DNA from 4 places in the Thioalkalivibrio sp. ALMg13-2 genome. Region 1 is predicted to be linked to each of the others. Evidence: predicted binding sites of a transcription regulator. Region 1 holds the regulator's gene; each other region holds the start of a gene.
The links. The regulator sigma-54, encoded in region 1, starts transcription at its own class of promoters, with help from an activator protein. The targets are predictions, from matches to a motif close to TGGCANGNTNCNTGCTT.
Positions count from the first base shown of each region.

Region 1 (4,511 bases):
CCCGTTCAGCCGGTCATCGGGGACCGGCGAGGGTTCGCCATGATCGCGCAGGTCGATGATCAGGCGCAGGTACTTGCCGCCCTTGATCGCGGAATCGCCGTACATGGCGCGGATGTTGAGCACCCCAAGACCGCGCACCTCGAGCAGGTCCTGGAGCAGGGCCGGGCAGTGGCCGCGCACGATATCGGGCGCAATGCGCGCGAACTCGGGGGCATCGTCGGCGATCAGGCGATGCCCGCGCGAGATCAGTTCCAGTGCGACCTCGCTCTTGCCGACGCTGGAGGCGCCGCTGATCAGCACCCCGATCCCGAGGATCTCCATGAACACGCCGTGGCGCACCTCGAAATGAGCCAGGCGCTGCTGCAGGAAATAGCGCAGAAGCGAGATGATCTCGTGACTGCTGGTGCTGGAGCACAGGATCAGCGGCAGCGCCTCCTGCGGGGCGTCGGGCATCTCCGAGAACGGACAGGTGTCCTCGGCGAAGATCACCGCGGTGGTCCCAGTGCGGGCCATCTCCAGGATCAGGTCGTTGCACTGGGTGGCGCTGAGGCTGGAGATGTAGCGTGCCTCGAAGTCGCCGATGATCTGGATGCGGTTGGGCCGGATCAGGTTGAGATGGCCGGCCAGCGGCAAGTCGTCCCCGTCGTCGCCGACCAGCTTGCGGTCGGGTGCTGCATGTTCGCCGTGTACGAAGCGAAGATCCAGGCGGTTTCCCATGGCCTGGATCAGGCTTTCCACGTTGATGTCGCGGGCGATCCCGCCTTCTCCCAGCGCCTCGTTCATGGCAGACGCTGCGCGCCGGAATCGCGGCTGGAGGCGGGTTCCACGGGCTTAGTCCTCGCTGAAGCGGCGCACGAGTTCCTGTTCCAGGGCCGCCGCGTCCCCGGCCCGGCGCAGCGCTCCGATGGTGTCTGGCTGAGACAGGCCGCGGGCGAGCTGGGCCAGCAGGTCGAGATGGTCGCCGGTGGCGGCCTCCGGGACCAGCAGTGCGATCAGGATATCGACCGGCTCGTGATCCATGGCGTCGAAGTCGACGCCCTTTTCCAGGCGCAGCACGGCCACGCGCGGCGCCTCGAGATCGGCCAGGCGGCCATGGGGAATCGCAACCCCATGGCCGAGACCGGTGGATCCGAGTTTTTCGCGCGCGGACAAGGCCTCGAAGATCGCGTTGCTCCCCGGTCCCGTGCCGTCACCTCCGCCGGCGAGGAGGTCCGCCAGGGCCTCCAGGGCCCGTTTCTGGCTGGAGCACTCGGGTTGCAGGCCAATGCGCTCGGAGGTGATCAACTCGGCAATCGTCATGGATCAGGAGGCCTGCTCGCGGTTGCGCTGGGCACCTTCGGCGCGGTGGTGGTCCTTGACCTTTTCCTTGTGCTTGATCAGCTGACGGTCGACTTTGTCGATCAGCGCGTCGATCGCGGCATACATGTCCTCGTGAGAGGCCTCGGCGTGGATGTGATTGCCGCTGACCTGGAGATTGGCTTCGGCCTGGTTGTGCTGATTCCGGGTCTTCTCGTGGGTCAGCACGACGTGGACGTCGATGACCTTGTCGAAGTGGCGCTCCAGCTTCGCGAACTTCTCGTTGACGTAGTCGCGCAGGGCGTCGGTGATGTCCACGTGGTGGCCGGTCAGGTTGATCTGCATGGTCAGGACTCCTTGGTTACTTGCTGCCGGTGGGCATCGAGGCCATCTGCCGGCGTTCGCTGGATGAAGGGATGTGCATCGCCTCGCGGTACTTGGCCACGGTGCGGCGCGCTACGTTGATGCCCCGGTCCGACAGGACCTGGGCGAGCCGGGCATCGCTGAGCGGCTTGTTCGGGGGTTCGTCGCCAATCAATTCGCGAATCATGGCACGGATGGCGGTGGCGGAACACTCGCCGCCATCGTTCGTGCCGACATGGCTGGAGAAGAAATACTTGAACTCGAAGACCCCGCGCGGGGTGTGCATGTATTTCTGCGTGGTAACCCGCGAGATGGTCGATTCGTGCATCTCCAGGGTCTCGGCAATGTCGCGCAGGATCAATGGCTGCATCGCGACGTCGCCATGCTCGAGAAAGCCCTGCTGGCGGTGGACGATCGCCTCGGCGACCCGCAGCAGGGTGTCGTTGCGGCTGTGCAGGCTCTTCAGGAACCAGCGTGCCTCCTGCAGCTGATCACGCATAAAGGCGCTGTCGCGGGCATCCGAGACCTGGCGCACCATGCCGGCGTAGAGGTCGTTGATGCGGATACGCGGTGCGATCTCCGGGTTTAGATCCACGCGCCAGCCCTCGGTGGTGTGGCGCACGTAGACATCCGGGACCACGTATTCCGAGGTGGCGGAGCTGATCTGTGCGCCGGGGCGCGGGTTCAGGGTGCGGATCAGGTCCAGTGCGCGGGCCAGTTCGTCCGGGTCGCGTACGCCGGACTGGCGCTGCAGGGCCTTGTAGTCGCGCTTGCCCAGGCTGTCCATGCCGTGTTCCAGGATCGCCCGTGCGGCCTCGCGGGCCGGGGCGTCCGGGGCCAGTTCGCGTAGCTGGATCTCCAGGCACTCCCGCAGGTTGCGCGCGCCGACCCCCAGCGGGTCGCATTGCTGAATCCAGTGGAGCACTGCCTCGACCTCGTCGACGCCGACGGTTTCATCCTCGCCTCGGCTGATGGTCTCGGCCAGGGTTTCCAGGTCACCCTCGAGATAGCCGTCGGGGCTGATGGCGTCGATCAGGGCCGCCCCGATGCGCTGGTCGCGCGGTGTCAGATGGCTCAGATGCAGCTGCCACAGCAGATGATCCTGCAGGCCCTCACCGTCGTCGTCGCTGGTGTTTTCCAGCGGGTCGCGGTCATCCACGCCCTTGTTGGGCGTCGGGGCCGGCTCGTAGATGTCGTCCCAGCGGCTGTCGGTCGTCAGTTCCTCGGGGATCACGTCGTCGCTGGTGGTGGTGGCCTCCATGCGATCGCCTTCCACCAGCTCGCCGTCCTGGTTCAGGCGCTCGGTGTCGGCCTCGGCATCTTCGTCCTCGACCTGTTCGAGCATGGGGTTGCTCTCCAGCGCCTGCTGGATCTCCACCTGGAGCTCGAGCGTGGACAGCTGCAACAGGCGGATCGCCTGCTGCAGTTGCGGGGTCATGGTCAGCGTCTGACCCAGCTGCAGATTCAGGCCGGGTTTCAGCATCGGGTATGCGGGGCGAGGGTTGGCATTGATGGAATCTTAAAGCCTGCCTTGTGGTTTGTGCACCGACCGGGCCGCATATGGGGCGCTTTCACAGGCGGAAGTTCTCGCCGAGATAGACCCGGCGCACCTGGGGATCGGCCAGCAGCTCGTCCGGTGTCCCGGCGGCCAGCAGGCGGCCTTCGCTTAGAATATAGGCCCTGTGGCAGATGCCGAGGGTCTCGCGCACGTTGTGATCGGAGATCAGTACGCCGATGCCGCGCTGGGCGAGATGCCGAATCACGTCCTGGATGTCGCCGACCGAGATCGGATCCACCCCGGCGAAGGGCTCGTCCAGACAGATGAAGCGCGGATCCCCGGCCAGGGCGCGGGCGATCTCGGCGCGGCGGCGTTCGCCGCCGGACAGCGCGATGCCCGGGCTGTGGCGCACGGTCTCGAGCTGGAACTCCTCGATCAGCGCATCGCCAATGCGCCGGCGCTCGTGGCGATCGAGTCCGGGGCGCAGCTCGAGCACGGCCTGCAGGTTGTCCCACACGCTCAGGCGGCGAAAGATCGAGGCCTCCTGCGGCAGGTAGCCGAGGCCGGCGCGCGCGCGCACGTGGATGGGCGCGCGGGTGATGTCGCGCGCGCCCAGGGTGATGCGCCCGGCATTGGGGCGGATCAGCCCGACCAGGCTGTAGAAGCAGGTGGTCTTGCCGGCCCCGTTCGGGCCCAGCAGGCCGACCACCTCGCCGGGCGCGAGGTCGACGTCCACCTGGTCCAGCACCGTGCGCTGGCCGTAGCGCTTGGTCAGCTCGCGTCCGATCAGGCGGTCGTTGGTTTGTGCCGGTGTGGCGGATGGGCTGGGGGCGGTGGCGTTCATTCGTCGTCGCGCGGCTGGATGGTGATGCGCACGCGCTCGCTGTCGCCTTCGCCGCGTTCGGCCTCGATCACGTCGGTCGTCAGGTCGTAGGTGATGCGCTTGCCGCGCGCCTCCTCGCTGGTGGTGATCACATGGGCCTGGTCGGTGAGGATCATGCGGTCCTCGTTCAGCAGGTAGTCGATGCGCAGGGCGGTGGCAATGCGCATCTCTCCGGTTTCCGGATCGGGTGATTCCAGGCGTGCCGGCTCGCCGTGGGCCTCCATTTCATAGGGGCGGCGATCGCGGGTGCGCACGTAGACCTTGTCGGCCTCCAGGGTCATGTCGCCGCGGATCACGATCACGTCGCCGGTGTAGGTCCCCAGCCCCTGGCGTTCGTCCATCTCCGCGCGGTCGGCAGTGATCTCCACCGGCAGCGCCGGGCCCGAGCCCTGCTGGGCGAACGCGGGCGTGGCCAGCAGCACGAGCAGCAGGAGCGCCGCCACGCGGGCACCCGGTTGGCCCGGACGGTGG
Region 1 covers NZ_KB906107.1:82,044-86,554, reverse strand. Annotated here, with positions in the region: gene hprK (HPr(Ser) kinase/phosphatase) at 1-783, opposite strand, end outside; gene F618_RS0107345 (PTS sugar transporter subunit IIA) at 832-1,299, opposite strand; gene hpf (ribosome hibernation-promoting factor, HPF/YfiA family) at 1,303-1,641, opposite strand; gene F618_RS0107335 (RNA polymerase factor sigma-54) at 1,658-3,142, opposite strand; gene lptB (LPS export ABC transporter ATP-binding protein) at 3,231-4,001, opposite strand; gene lptA (lipopolysaccharide transport periplasmic protein LptA) at 3,998-4,511, opposite strand, start outside.

Region 2 (4,511 bases), on a different contig from region 1:
CCCTGGGTCCGGCGCAGGATCCAGCCCAGCACCACAATGGCGCCGATCACCAGCACCAGACCGCCGATTAGCTGGGTCAGATAGGCCGCGGCCCCGCCACTGCCACCCTCCGCTAGGGCGGTCAAAGGCCAGAGGGTCCCCGTGACGGCCGCCAGGACGAGGGCCGATATGCGCGTATTACGTGGATTCATGGCTATTTAAGCTTGCGGATGCGCTCACTGGGGCTGATCACATCGGTCAGCCGGATACCGAACTTCTCGTTGACCACCACGACCTCGCCATGAGCGATCAGCGTGCCGTTCACCAGCACGTCCAGCGGCTCCCCGGCCAGACGGTCCAATTCCACCACCGAGCCCTGGTTCAGCTGCAGCAGGTTGCGGATCGGGATGCGCGTGCGACCGATCTCCATGGCGATGGTCACCGGCACGTCCAGCACCATCTCCAGGTTCATCTCCTCGCCGTCGCCCTGCACCACGCCCGACAGTTGTTCAGGCTGCAGCGCCTCCGCGGCCGAATCCGGCTTGTGCTTGCGTTCCTTCTTCTCGGTCTTCGGCGCCTCTTGCGCGGACGCGGCACCCCCACCGCCTTGCGCCTCATTCAGCAGGGCGTCCGGGTCGGCGGCCTCTTCGTCGCCCTTCTGTTCGGCCAGGGCGGACTGTTCGGCCAGGGCGGCCCCCCATTCGTCGGCCAGCGCCTGGTCGTCGGAACCGCCTTCCGACTCGGCCGTGGTCTGTTCTTCCACCCCTTCTTCATCCGGGGTGCGGGTGTCCTGCTTGGGATCGTCGGTGTCAGCCATGCTGCGCCCTCTATCGTTTGATGATGCGTTCCGAAACCTGGATCGCATTCATGCCATTGGATACGCCGAACTTCCCGCGGAACATCGGGATGTCTTCGACCTGCAAGGTGATCTTCTCGGGGAGGTCTACCGGGATGATGTCGCCCGGCTGGATATCCAGTAGCTCGCGCACGGTGACCTCGGTCTGCGCCAGCATGGAGCTGATCTCGACCTCGGCGGTCTGGATCTCCTCCTGCAGCGCGTGCATCCAGCGCTGGTCCACATCGGAGCGATCCGACTGGATCCCGGTATCCAGCTGCTCGCGGATCGGCTCGATCATCGAGTACGGCAGGGTCACGTGCAGATTGCCGCCGCCCCCGTCGAGCTCGATGTGGAACTCGCTGATAACCACGATTTCGGTCGGCGAGACGATGTTCGCGAACTGTGGGTTGACCTCGGAGTTCAGGAACTCGAACTTGAGCTCCATCACCGGCTGCCAGGCCTTCTGCATATCCTCGAAGGCCCCCTCCAGCACACCGTGGACGACCTTCATCTCCATCGGGGTGAAGTCTCGTCCCTCGATGCGGGTGTAGTAGCGTCCGTCGCCACCGAAAAAGTTGTCGACCAGGATGAACACCAGCTTGGGATCGAACACGAACAAGCCGGTGCCATGCAGTGGATGCGCCCGCACCAGATTGAGGCTGGTGGGGACAAACAGCGAGTGCATGTACTCGGAGAACTTGGTGATACGGGTGCCGACCACCGAGATCTCGGCCGAGCGGCGCAGTACATTGAACAGACGGACCCGGAGCTGACGCGCAAAGCGCTCGTTGATCATCTCCAGCGTGGGCATGCGCCCACGGACGATCCGATCCTGCGTGGCAAAGTTGAAGTCCCGCGCCTCACCGTCACTCGGATACGGGTCTTCGGTCTCGACGTCCCCGTCGTCCACACCATGCAGAAGGGCATCGATCTCGTCCTGGCTAAGGATATCCGCCTGCGCCATAACCGGGCTCCTACTGCATCACCAGTTCGTTGAACAACACGGCCTCGACCGCGTCCGGCGCATCCCGCGAGCGCAGAATCCCGCGGATCGCTTCCTTCAGCTCCTCCGCCAGCGCGTCCTTGCCACCACGCGTATTGAGATCCTCGTAACGCTGTTCCGACAGGATGCCCAGGATGTCGTTGCGGATCGCCGGCATATGCCGCTCCAACGCCTCGATCACCGGCGCATCGTGGGTCACCAGACTCACCTCGGCACGCAGATAGCGGATGCGGCCCGGTGCATCGATGTTCGCGGTCATCGGCTCCAGGCTGGTGTAGAAGCGCTCGGGGGGGCCTTCCTCGACCTGTTCGGCGTCATCGTCGCCCGCAACCAGGAAGAACCAGGCCGCAGCGGCACCACCACCCACCAGCAGGATCACGATCAGCAACAGCAGAATCAGCTTGCCCATGCCGCCCTTCTTGGGGGCGCCGCCTTCGTCGTCGTCCAGATTGACTTCTTTATCCGCCATGTCGCACTCGCTGTCCGGTAAACCGAGGATTTGCTCTCGGCAAAGACCTTAGCAAGGCGGATGCCAGCATAGACTTTCTATTGGTTTATTCGATAGTTAGGGGACAATGCTGGAAGGCAATGAAGGATACTTCGGGGGAAGGCACGGGCGATAACGTCAAGAATCGGCCGCCCGCCGCGCGGGAAAGACGGAATCTTGGCGGCAGTCGCGGGAAAGCGCTACGGCAGCGAACATGTACCGCATGGGGCAGGAGCTACACCGTTGGCGGCCAACCCGATATCACGAGACCGGGCGGCGCCCGGCGCGACTCAGGCAAACAGATCCAGGCGCCGATTCAGCATCGAGAGCGTGCTGCCCTCATTCTCGTTGTCTTCGACCTCGGCCAGCTCGGAAGCGGCCTCGGCGGCTGCCTGGCGTTCATCCTGCTCGGCCTGCTCCTCGGCCGCCTGGTCAGAAACGGTCGCGTCCTCGAGCATCAGCCCGCTTTCGGCCAGGCTGTCGCGCAAGCGCGGCATGGCCGCCTCCAGGACCTCGCGGGTCACCGGATTGGCACTGATGAACTGGATGCTTGTGCGGTCACCCTCGACCAGCACCCGAATATCCAGACTGCCCAGCTGCGGGGGATGCAGCTTGAGCTCGGTTCGCCCACCCTGTGCCTGGGCGAGCATGCGCACCTGGTCGGCCAGCTCGCGGGCCCCATTGGGCTGTTGCAGGAGCCGGGTCAGGTCCAGTCGCGGCAGCGCGCGCGCGGCCTCCGCCCCCTCGGCCTGCAAACCGGAGAGAGCCGGCAGGACGCCCCCCAGGGGATCCGTACGCCCGCGGCGCGACTCGTCGTCCCCGCCGCCCTGGGTCATCCACTGGGCGAGGACATCGAGCACGTTCTCCCGCGACAACCCGCCCTGGACGCCAAGCAGTTCGGGCTTCAATGCGGCCAGGCCGTCGCGACCGCCCGCCGCCTGGCTGGCCTCGACAAACAGGCGCATGACGGCCGCAGGCAGGGGCTTGACCGGCAACGCCTGGCCCTCGGCGCCACCGCGGCCAGAGGCGCCCGCCTCCCCGCGGGCCGCGTCCACACGCCCCGGTTCCTGCACTGCTGCCATCAGGCTGGCCACCGGCAAGCCCTTGCCACCCGCCTCGTCGCCCGCGGCGAACTCCTGCCCGTCGAGGAGATTCTGCAGTCGCGCCAGCATGGCCTCCAGATCCAGCCCTTCCAGCTCGTCGGCGGGCACGCCCAGGTTCGCCAGCAAGGCCTCCATCTGCGGCTCCAGGACCGCGAGGAACCCCTCCCCGTCCTTGCCCTTCAGCCCCTTCAGGCCGCCGTCCAGCCCCTTCAGGTCGTCCAGGTCCTGCAGTGAGCCCCCGCCGCCCAGCAGTTGCAGCAGCGGCAACATTCCCTGACCGGTGTTCTGTGTCGCGATCATGTCCGGATCCTCGGTATGCCGGGGTCATCCCCGGGCCCTTGCCTCAATCGATATTCACGGTCCATTCAAGAACCCTGCCAACGGGCGTCTTCCTCGCGCGCATAGGCCTGGCGGGTCGCCCACATGTCCTGTTCGGTCTGCTGGCGCCGGGCGTCGTGCAGCGCCGTCTCGGCCTTCCGGCGCTGCAGCAGCTTCTCCAGCGACAGGCAGTTGCGGTGACGCTCCAGCCACTCCTGGCGCGCGGTCTCCACCTGCGACTCCGCCGCCTGGATCCGCAGATCCTGCTGCTCCAGCGCCGAGCGCAACTGGTCGCGCATGCCCGCCAGCCACTTGAGGGCGTTGGCGTCATCCGGCAGGGTCGCCTGCAGATACTCGCGCTGATAGGTTTCCAGGCGCTCGCGCTGACCGGCGATGCCATCCAGTTGCTGCAGACGTTCGCCCAGCTGCCGGGTCGCCTCGCTTTCCTCGATCCGGCGCAGGCGCAACAGTCGTTCCAGGCGCTTCGGGTTCATGCCGCCCCGCCGACCAGCGCCAACAGGTCATCCCGCGACCGGTCAAAGCCGACGGCCTCTTCGCGACCCTGCGCCAAATACGCCTCCAGGCGTTCGTGCATCACCACCGCCTCGTCCAGGTGCGGGTCGGCGCCCTTGCGATAGGCCCCCACCGCGATCAGATCGCGGTTGCGCATGTAGGTCGTGGCAAGGTCGCGGAAGCGCCGCGCTGCGCGCTCGTGCTCCGGCGAGATCAGCGAGGACATTACGCGCGAAATCGATGCGCCAACGTCGATCGCCGGGTAACGCC
Region 2 covers NZ_KB906103.1:42,021-46,531, reverse strand. Annotated here, with positions in the region: gene fliO (flagellar biosynthetic protein FliO) at 1-191, opposite strand, end outside; gene fliN (flagellar motor switch protein FliN) at 194-796, opposite strand; gene fliM (flagellar motor switch protein FliM) at 807-1,781, opposite strand; gene fliL (flagellar basal body-associated protein FliL) at 1,792-2,289, opposite strand; gene F618_RS0103980 (flagellar hook-length control protein FliK) at 2,598-3,710, opposite strand; gene fliJ (flagellar export protein FliJ) at 3,776-4,222, opposite strand; gene F618_RS0103970 (FliI/YscN family ATPase) at 4,219-4,511, opposite strand, start outside.
Region 2: fliL (flagellar basal body-associated protein FliL) is a predicted target of sigma-54. The motif match lies at 2,339-2,355, and genes of this name have one in related genera.

Region 3 (4,511 bases), on a different contig from region 1:
CCCCGTGTGGCCGATGCGTTTCGCATGGCTCATCTGCATCCTACCCGTAACAAGACGATCCCTGGTTTTCTCCGTGTCCTCCGTGATCTCTGGGGTTAAATCGCCCTTGCCCTTCTTCGTGCCTTCGCGGTGAAAAGACCTACTCGTCGTCGAGGCCGAGTTCCTGGATCTTGCGGGTGAGGGTGTTGCGGCCCCACCCAAGCAGGGCGGCCGCCTGCTGGCGGTGACCACCGGTCGCGTTCAGGGCCTCGCGGATCACCGTGCGTTCCATCTGCGGCAGGACCGAGCCCAGCAGGTCGTGATCGCCGCGCTGCCAGTGCTGGCGGGCGACCTGGGCGAGTTCGGCGGTCCAGTCCCGCGGCCCGGCAGCGACACGGACCGGGGCACTCCCGGGCTCGGCACGGCTCTCGGTCGGCTGGTGCAACTCGGCCGGCAGGTCATCCAGGTGCACCTCGCGGCCCGACGCCATCACGGTGAGCCAGCGGCAAGTGTTTTCCAGCTGGCGGACGTTCCCCGGCCACGGCAGGCGCTGCAGCTCCGCGACCACCTCGGGGCGCATGGTCTTGGCCTCCACCCCCAGTTCCTGAGCGACCTCGGCCATGAAGTGCTGTACCAGCAACGGGATATCCTCCGGCCGCTCGCGCAGGGAGGGCACGTGGATGCGGATCACGTTCAGGCGGTGGAACAGATCCTCGCGGAACAAGCCCGCGCGGACGCGTTCTTCCAGGTCCTGGTGGGTCGCGGCGATGATGCGCACGTCCACCCGGATCGGGGTATGGCCGCCCACACGGTAGAACGTGCCATCGGACAGCACCCGCAACAGACGCGTCTGCAGGTCGAACGGCATATCGCCGATCTCGTCGAGGAACAGGGTCCCGCCGTCGGCCTGCTCGAAGCGGCCCTTGCGACTCTGGTTGGCCCCGGTGAACGCGCCGCGTTCGTGACCGAACAGCTCGCTTTCCAGGAGATCCTTGGGGATGGCTGCGGTGTTCAGCGCGATCAACGGCTGGTCGGCGCGCGGGCTGTGCTGGTGCAGGGCCCGCGCGACCAGCTCCTTGCCGGTACCGGACTCGCCATTGATCAGCACGGTGATATTGCTGCGCGAGAGCCGCCCGATGGCACGGAACATCTCCTGCATGGCCGGGGCCTCGCCGATGATCGGGGTCTCCTCGATCTCGGGACCGGCGGGGCCGTTCTCCTGCCCGGCACGGCGCGCCTCCAGCGCGCGTTGCACCAGGGCCACGGCCTCGTCCACGTCGAACGGCTTGGGCAGGTACTCGAAGGCCCCGGTCTGGTAAGCGCCCACCGCGCTCTCCAGATCGGAGAAGGCGGTCATGATGATGACCGGCGGCGGATCCGGGCGGGTCTGCATGCGGGCGAGGAAATCCAGCCCGTTCAGGCCCGGCATGCGGATGTCGGCGACGATGGTGTCCGGGACCGGATCCCGCTCGAGCGCCGCCCAGGCAGCGTCCGCGGTCTCGAAGCCGCGCACGGCGATCGCGTGACGCTGGAGGGCGCGTTCCAGCACCCAGCGAATCGAGTCGTCGTCGTCAATGATCCAGACGATGGGTTCCATCAGTGCGTCTCCTCCCGGCCCTGGGGGGAATCAATAGGAAGCAGGATGTCGAATGAGGTCGCCCCCGGGCGCGAATGGCATTCGATCAAGCCGTCATGCAGCTGGATCAGGCTCTGGGCAATCGGCAGCCCCAGCCCGGTGCCCTCGGCGCGCCCGGTGACCATCGGGAAAAAGATGCGTTCGCGGATCTCCTCCGGGATGCCGGGGCCGTTGTCGCGCACACTCAGTTTGGCCACCAGCCGGTGGCGCTTCCCGGAGATCGTGTACTGGCGCAGGATCCGCGAGCTCAGGGTGATCTGCCCCCCGTCTTCCAGTGCATGCACCGCGTTCTGCACCAGGTTGAGGATGGCCTGCACCAGCATGTCGCGATCCGCCTGCACGTCGGGAATACTGGGGTCGTAGTCGCCGCGGATCTTCAGCCCCAGCGGCAGTTGCACGCTGACCAGGCCCCGGACGTGCTCCAGGACCTCGTGCAGATTGACGGCCTCGCGCCGCGGCATGTTGTTCGGCCCCAGCATGCGGTCGACCAGGCTGCGCAGGCGGTCCGCCTCGCGAATGATGATCTGGGTGTATTCCTTGAGGCCCGAGTCGTCCAGCTCGCTGGCGAGCAACTGCGCCGCGCCGCGCAGCCCGCCCAACGGGTTCTTGATCTCGTGGGCCAGCCCGCGCGTCACTGCACGGGTGATCGCCTGCTGCTTCTGCAACTGTTCCTCGCGGCTGATGCGCTCGTGGCGGTCGATGGCGTTCAGTTCGAACAGCAGCTGGCCTGGCCGCTCGCCGGCGGCGTGCAGTGGCGTGATGATCACGTCGGCCAGGAAGCTGTCGGCTCGGAGGGGCTCCATCTGACGGGCACGCAGCGTGATCGGCTGATCCAGGGTCAGCGCCGAACGCAGGCGGTTGGCCAGATTCCGGTCCAACTTGAGCCATTGCCCCAGTCCGTGACCGACGATGCGTTCGCGGCTAAGCCCGAGCAGGACCTCGGCCGCACTGTTCAGGCTCAGCAGGCGCAGTTCCGCATCGGTCACCAGCACGGCCGTGGAGAGGTCGTCCCACCAGGGCGGGGTGGTCATACCGGGATTGGCAGCGGGCGTAGTCATCGAAAGGCCTCAAGCAGGAATCGCGCCAAGCGAAAATCGCCGGGCGGGACGCTGAAGCCGAGGGCTGCGTCACACCAGAAGCCTGGCCGCCGACACCCTTGAAACCGAAACGCCCCAGAGTGGTGCAATAATAGCACCAATCTGGGGCGTCAACCGCACCACTTCGGTGCGCTATGCGAGTGCCGGCGTCAATTCGGGCCAGGCGTCACCGGCTGCGGCGCCCGGGGAGCCTGCGGTGCCTGCGGTGCTCCGCCCGACGGAAACTGCTGGGGCCGTTGCTGCTGTTGCTGACTGCGCGGGATGGCCATGCGCAGCACGTTGAACTCGATGGTATCGCTGGCGCCCAGTTCCTGACCCGACTCGTCCACGACCCGCGCCTGCAGGGTATAGGCACCGCGGTTCAGGCCCTGGAAGGTCGCGCTCGTCGAGGCCCCCTCGCCGGCAGCCTCCCCGTCCAGCAACCAGACCACACGGTGACCGGCATCGGCGTCAAGCGCCGGTTCAATCTCGAGCTCCGCGGTCACATTGCCATCGTTCGCCCGCACGCCCTCGCTATCCCCCGGCCGCGCGATAGCGACCCGCTGGTAGGCACCCTCCGCTTCGGGCTGACCGCGCGGGCGCACGGGGCGCTCGAGGATCTCACGCGCGCCCTCCAGCGGCACGCCCCGCATCGGCTCACGCACATCGACCGATTCGCTACGGCTCCCCTCGGGGGGGCGGTCGCCGAAGTGGACATTGCCTTGATCGTCGGTCCAGCGATAGACGTCGGCACTCAGGAGCGCAGGGGCGAGAAGGGCGGCCAGGGGCAACGCCAGCCAGACAGCGATTCGGAACATGGGCTTTCCTCCTTGGAAGGCACGGATCCACGACCCCGCCTCGTTGTGTTTGCGAACGACTGGCCCAGGCACCCCATACGTCAGTGCGGGCCGACTGGGCCCTCAAGCCGCGGCGCGAACCCAGATACCCTGCAAGCGAGCCGCTTCTGCCTGAAGGGCTGCCAGCCGTTCGCGCTCGGCGCGCCCATCGGCCCCGGCCTCCAGTGCGGCAAGCCAGTCGTCCAGCGCAGCCAGGCGCAGCAGGGTTGGCGCCGCCCCTCGCTCGATGGCGGTCAACGGCCGCCGTCCGTTATATCCGGACAGCAACGCCCGGTAGCCCTCGGCATCCGGCCGCCCCGCGTCATCCACGGCGACCGCCAGGGCGAGCCGTGCGACCTGCCAGAAGGCCGGCACCGGCGCGGGTGGGAGGACCAGATCGGCCAGGCCGGCGCCCTCCGGATAGATGCGAACCGTCTGCCAGACGCTTCCCGCCAGCGGCAGGTCCTCGAAACGGTACAGCCCCTGATGGTGCAGCTCGGTATCCAGGATCGTCCGCGATTCGGCATCCAGCGAAGACGTGATTGTGTCCGCACGCTCACGCATCCTCTGCTGCAGCACGCCGCGGCGGTAGCCGTCTCCAGCGGGCAGGGCGCCGGCCGTGTGGCGGCCCTGCCAGTCGGCCGCGCGCTCGCCCAGGGCCTCCAGGCTGCCAGGCCCCTCGGCCGCGACCGTGCCCTGAATGGCCTGGCCACGCTCGAGCACCAGGACCACCTGCCCGGCCGCATCATCCTTACCCCGGCCGATCACGCGGCCACAGCCAGCAGGGACCTCGGCGACGGCCTGCTCCAGGGCCGGCGCCGCGGCGGCCGGCAGGCGCAGGCACTGCACCGGCCGGCCGTCGAGTTCCGGCCCCTCGGGACCGACCGTCAGTGCCAGATCGGCAAGCTCGCCGCAGCGCTGAATTTCGGATTCATTCATTACCATCGGAAAATCACCCAGGACGGGGGTACAAAGTCGGGATCC
Region 3 covers NZ_KB906100.1:100,048-104,558, forward strand. Annotated here, with positions in the region: gene ntrC (nitrogen regulation protein NR(I)) at 140-1,576, opposite strand; gene glnL (nitrogen regulation protein NR(II)) at 1,576-2,673, opposite strand; gene F618_RS0100490 (DUF4124 domain-containing protein) at 2,862-3,509, opposite strand; gene F618_RS0100495 (hypothetical protein) at 3,612-4,466, opposite strand; gene F618_RS0100500 (DUF2782 domain-containing protein) at 4,466-4,511, opposite strand, start outside.
Region 3: glnL (nitrogen regulation protein NR(II)) is a predicted target of sigma-54. The motif match lies at 2,685-2,701, and genes of this name have one in related genera.

Region 4 (4,511 bases), on a different contig from region 1:
TCTGCAGCTCCTCCGTAGAGCGATCCAGGTCCACCGCACCCTTGACCATGCCGTCCGGACCCAGCTCGCCGAATTCGACGGGAACCAGCACGTCCTTGCCTACCAGTGAGGCGGCCTGCAGCGTCTGGTTCTGGCCCAGCGACTGGGCCAGCTGCTGGAAGGATTTGGACAGCTCCTCGATGCCGGTCACGGTCGAGAACTGCGCCATCTGGCCCAGGAAGTCGCCGTTGTCCATCGGCTCCATCGGGTCCTGATTCTCCAGCTGAGTCGTCATCAGCTTGAGGAAGTCGGACTGGCCCAGGCGGTCCATGTCCTTGTCCTGTTTCTGCTCGGGGCGCGAGAGGCCCAGGCGATCCAGCAATTCGGGGGATATCTGTGTCATCGATGGCTCCCTAGCCTTGACCGATCTGCAATGTGCGCTGGAGCAGCTGACGCGAGGTCTCCATCACCTCCACGTTGGCTTCGTAGTTGCGCGAGGCGGACATCATGTTGGCCATCTCCTCCACCACGCTGATGGCCGGACGGAAGATGTAGCCCTCCTCGTTGGCCTGCGGGTGATGGGGTTCGTAATGCGCATGCGGCGCCGCCTGCGACTCGGTCACGCCGGCCACCCGAACGGCCGTCGACGAACCGTTCGGGTTGGCCTGGTCCATCACGCTCTGGAACAGCACCTGCTTGGCGCGATAGGCCTCATCGGGGTTGGTCGCGGCGGTGTTCGCGTTGGCCAGGTTCGAGGCCACGGTGTTCAGGCGCACCGACTGCGCCGACAGCGCCGAGGCGGAGGTATTGAACAGACTGAAGAGGTTGCTCACGACATCGATCTCCCGATCAGGTCCGCGTTAGCGGTCGCCCCGCAGGGCTTCGCGGATGCCGGAGACCCGGCGATTGAGGAATTCCAGGCTGCTCTGGTATTGAACGGCGTTCTCGGCAAAGGCGGCCCGCTCCATCTGCGGGTCCACCGTGTTGCCATCCAGCGACGCCTGCGAGGGGACACGGTAAAGCGCCTCGACCTGCCCGTTCATCGCGCCGGCGTTGGGGTCGAGATGCGCCGCCTGGCTGCGCGCCATGGGCAAGCTATTGCCGCCGCCGGCCGCGGATTCGAGCACCGCACGAAAATCGATATCCCGCGCCTTGTAGTTCGGGGTATCCGCGTTGGCGATGTTGGAGGCCAACAGCTCCATGCGCTGCGCCCGCACGTTCACGGCCTGCGGAGAAATACCCATCGCCTTGTCGAGAGAGAGACTCATCGCTTCCGTCCTGTCCGCCCGTGGCGGACCCTCGCTTGGAGAACGGGGCGCACCGATTGCGACCCTTTGCAGGGGGACTGAAGCAATCGTTATGCCATTCTCAAGCGGCGTGCCGCAGGGGCGCAGGCACAGCGGGCAGCCAGGGGAAGGGATGGAACGACTCGCCGCCCGCATTGCACGGGCGTTCCCGGGAATCAGCCCCGGGGCTGGATTACATCAGGACTTCAGACGAAGTACCGAGCCGTACTCGGTTCGTACGGTCTCGAAAGCCTGGGTATAGGGCCCTGCGGTCTCGGAAGCGCCAAGAAACAGATACCCGCCCGGATTCATCTGCCGGGCGATAGCGTCAAGAACCTGTCGCTTGGTGTCGCCCGAGAAATAGATCAGCACGTTGCGGCAGAACACCAGGTCAAACTTGCCCAGCGCCGCATAGCTGTCGATCAGGTTGAGCTTCTGAAAGCGACAGCGACGCTGCACATCCGGGATCACCTTGTGGCCATCCGCGACGGTCTCGAAGAAGCGCGCGCGCCGGCTCTCGCTGAGCCCGCGCACGATGCTCAGGCCGTCGTACACGGCCCGCCGCGCATCGTCCAGGATCTTCTCTGACAGGTCCGTGCCCAGAATGGAGACCGGAACCTTCCGGGCCGGCCGCGACTCCTCCCATTCCGAGACTACCATCGAGATCGTATAGGCCTCCTGCCCACTGGAGCAGCCCGCGGACCAGACCTTGATGCTGCCTCCCTTCGCGGCCAGTTCCGGCAACAACACGTGACGCAGGATCTCGAACGGAAAGCCATCGCGGAACCAGGACGTCTCGTTGGTCGTCATCGCATCGATCACGCGGGTGCGCAGGCGCGGATTCGGGGCCTGCCGCATGGCATGCAGCAGTTCCGGGACGCTCTTGAAGTCAAACTCGTCGAGCAGGCGCGACAGACGACTGGAAACCAGGTACTGGCGGCTGTCGCCCAGCACCAGACCGCAGCAGTCCTGCAGAAAGCGGGAGAACTCCTCGTAGTCGCGGGAATCGATCACCGAGTCATCCCTGAGCGCTGTCCATCGTGATTAGGCATCCTGATGACGAATCCTTGACCGGGGCCTCTTGGCCGGAAAACCGGGGTGATCCCGAAGATCGGATCGAGTATACGGCGTCGCGCGCATGGCACCATACAGCCCGAGTGGCGGCCACCCGTCGCCGCTCCGGGCTTGCCGAGCGGCAACGCGGTTCCGCCCGACCGGTCATTCGGCCTGTTGATCCGGGCGCCCGGTCTGGTCCAGCACCGCATTCGCCAGCTCGTCGGGATTGAACTTGGACAAAAAGGCATCGGCCCCGGCGCGCTTGACCATATCCGTGTTGAATTCCCCACTCAGTGAGGAGTGCAGCAGCACCCGCAAATTCTGCAGCGCGGGATTGTCCCGGATGCGCGCGGTCAGGGTGTAGCCATCCATGCGTGGCATCTCGATATCCGAGATCACCAGTTCGACCTGGTCGCCTACCGGCCCTTCCGCGGCCTTCTGCTCAAGGAAGTCCAGTGCTTCCTGGCCATCCTTGAAGACATCGTATTCGAAACCGAGTCCCTTGATCGCCCCCTCGATCTGCTTGCGCGCCACCACCGAGTCATCGACGATCACAACCTTGCGCCCGCTGGCCTCGCGGGCGTTCTCGCGGATGTATGGCGATATCTCGCTGGGCAGCGGGTTCACGATGGAGAGCACCCGTTCGACATCGATAATCTCGACCAGCTTGTTGTCGATCTCCGTGACGGCCACCAGGAAGGATTCGCGCCCGGTTCCGCGCGGGGGCGACTTCACGTCCTGCCAGTTCACGTTGACGATACGGTCCACGGCCGACACCCAGAAGCCCTGCACCGAACGATTGAACTCGGTGACCACCACCTTCTGCTCCCCGTTGTCGACCGCCCCGACGGCGCCACGCAGGCCCATCGCTCGCGCCAGGTCAATGATCGGCACGGTACCGCCACGCAACGTCGCCACTCCGCGTACCACGCTCATGGAGCCGGGAATCTGACGCAGCGGCGGCGACGGAATCACCTCGCGGACCTTGAAGACATTGATCCCGAAGGTCTGCGACCCGCCCAGATGGAACAGCAGCAGCTCCATGCGGTTCTGCCCCACCAACTGGGTTCGCTGATTCACATCGTCAATGAATTGACTCATCGTGCCGCTCTCCTTGCCCCGATTGCTCTTAGCACCGGACAGGCCTCAAAGGCCAAGTGTGCACCGCGCAACCCCGGCCTGTCATTTGCATTTGCGTGCATGCGCCTTCTGACGCCGCCTCATGGCCATAACGGCCGCCCGCGACGGGCCTTGAATGCGCGCGCGGCGCGGGATGCCCATTCATTGGCACGACATCTGCATGTTTTTGCGTACTGAAACCGCACGCGACTCGCTCGACATCGACGCAAGATCCGCCAAACCCGAGCCATTCGCGCACAGTCCGACGCCCGCACCGAACTGGCTGCGCAGGACAGGACCAAACAGGACCGCAACATGAACCAGCGCCGACCCATTTCAGAATTTTCTTCCGCTGCCAGGAAGACGCTGATCCGTTCGCTCGTTCGCGTTGGGGCCTCATTCGTTCCAGGAAAAGGCGGGCCCTCCGGTGCCTCGCCAGCGAGCGTGACCGACTCGAGCGAAAACGTGCGAGCCATTCCGCGTCTCCTTGCCGGAGTCGCCCTCTTGTTCACCCTGGTACTGCTGTCTACCAGCGTCCGGGCCGAAGTCCACCCGGTTGACGACATCCGCCACGCCGCCGAGCAGTTCCTGATTCAGGAACTGGGCGTTACCGATACCGAGAAGGATGTTTCCATCGAGATTGGCCAGCTCGACAAGCGTCTGCGCCTCGTCCCCTGTACGGACGGCCTGGAAGCGCGTTTCCCACCCGGCGGGCGGCGTGACGGCAACACCGCTGTCCATATCCAGTGTGCCGGCCCGGTGACCTGGCAGTTATACGTGCCGGCGACGGTCGAACGGTACGCCGAAGTGCTGGTTGCGAACCGTACCCTGCCGCGCCAGCACACCCTCTCGGCGGGCGACCTGCGTTTCCAGCGAATCGAGACCTCGCGCCATGCCGGCAGTTATCATGAAGAAAAGAATGCCCTGATCGGCCAACAGACCCGGCGCAGCATCCGCCCGGGTCAGATCATCGGAACCCAGCACGTGAGCCCGCGCGAGATCATCAGTCGCGGCCAGCGGGTTACCATCCTGGCAGAGAACGGCTCGATCGCCATCCGCATGCAGGGCGAA
Region 4 covers NZ_KB906115.1:11,404-15,914, forward strand. Annotated here, with positions in the region: gene F618_RS0110510 (flagellar hook assembly protein FlgD) at 1-382, opposite strand, end outside; gene flgC (flagellar basal body rod protein FlgC) at 393-812, opposite strand; gene flgB (flagellar basal body rod protein FlgB) at 840-1,247, opposite strand; gene F618_RS0110525 (protein-glutamate O-methyltransferase CheR) at 1,464-2,279, opposite strand; gene F618_RS0110530 (chemotaxis protein CheV) at 2,484-3,422, opposite strand; gene flgA (flagellar basal body P-ring formation chaperone FlgA) at 3,945-4,511, shown strand, end outside.
Region 4: flgB (flagellar basal body rod protein FlgB) is a predicted target of sigma-54. The motif match lies at 1,328-1,344, and genes of this name have one in related genera.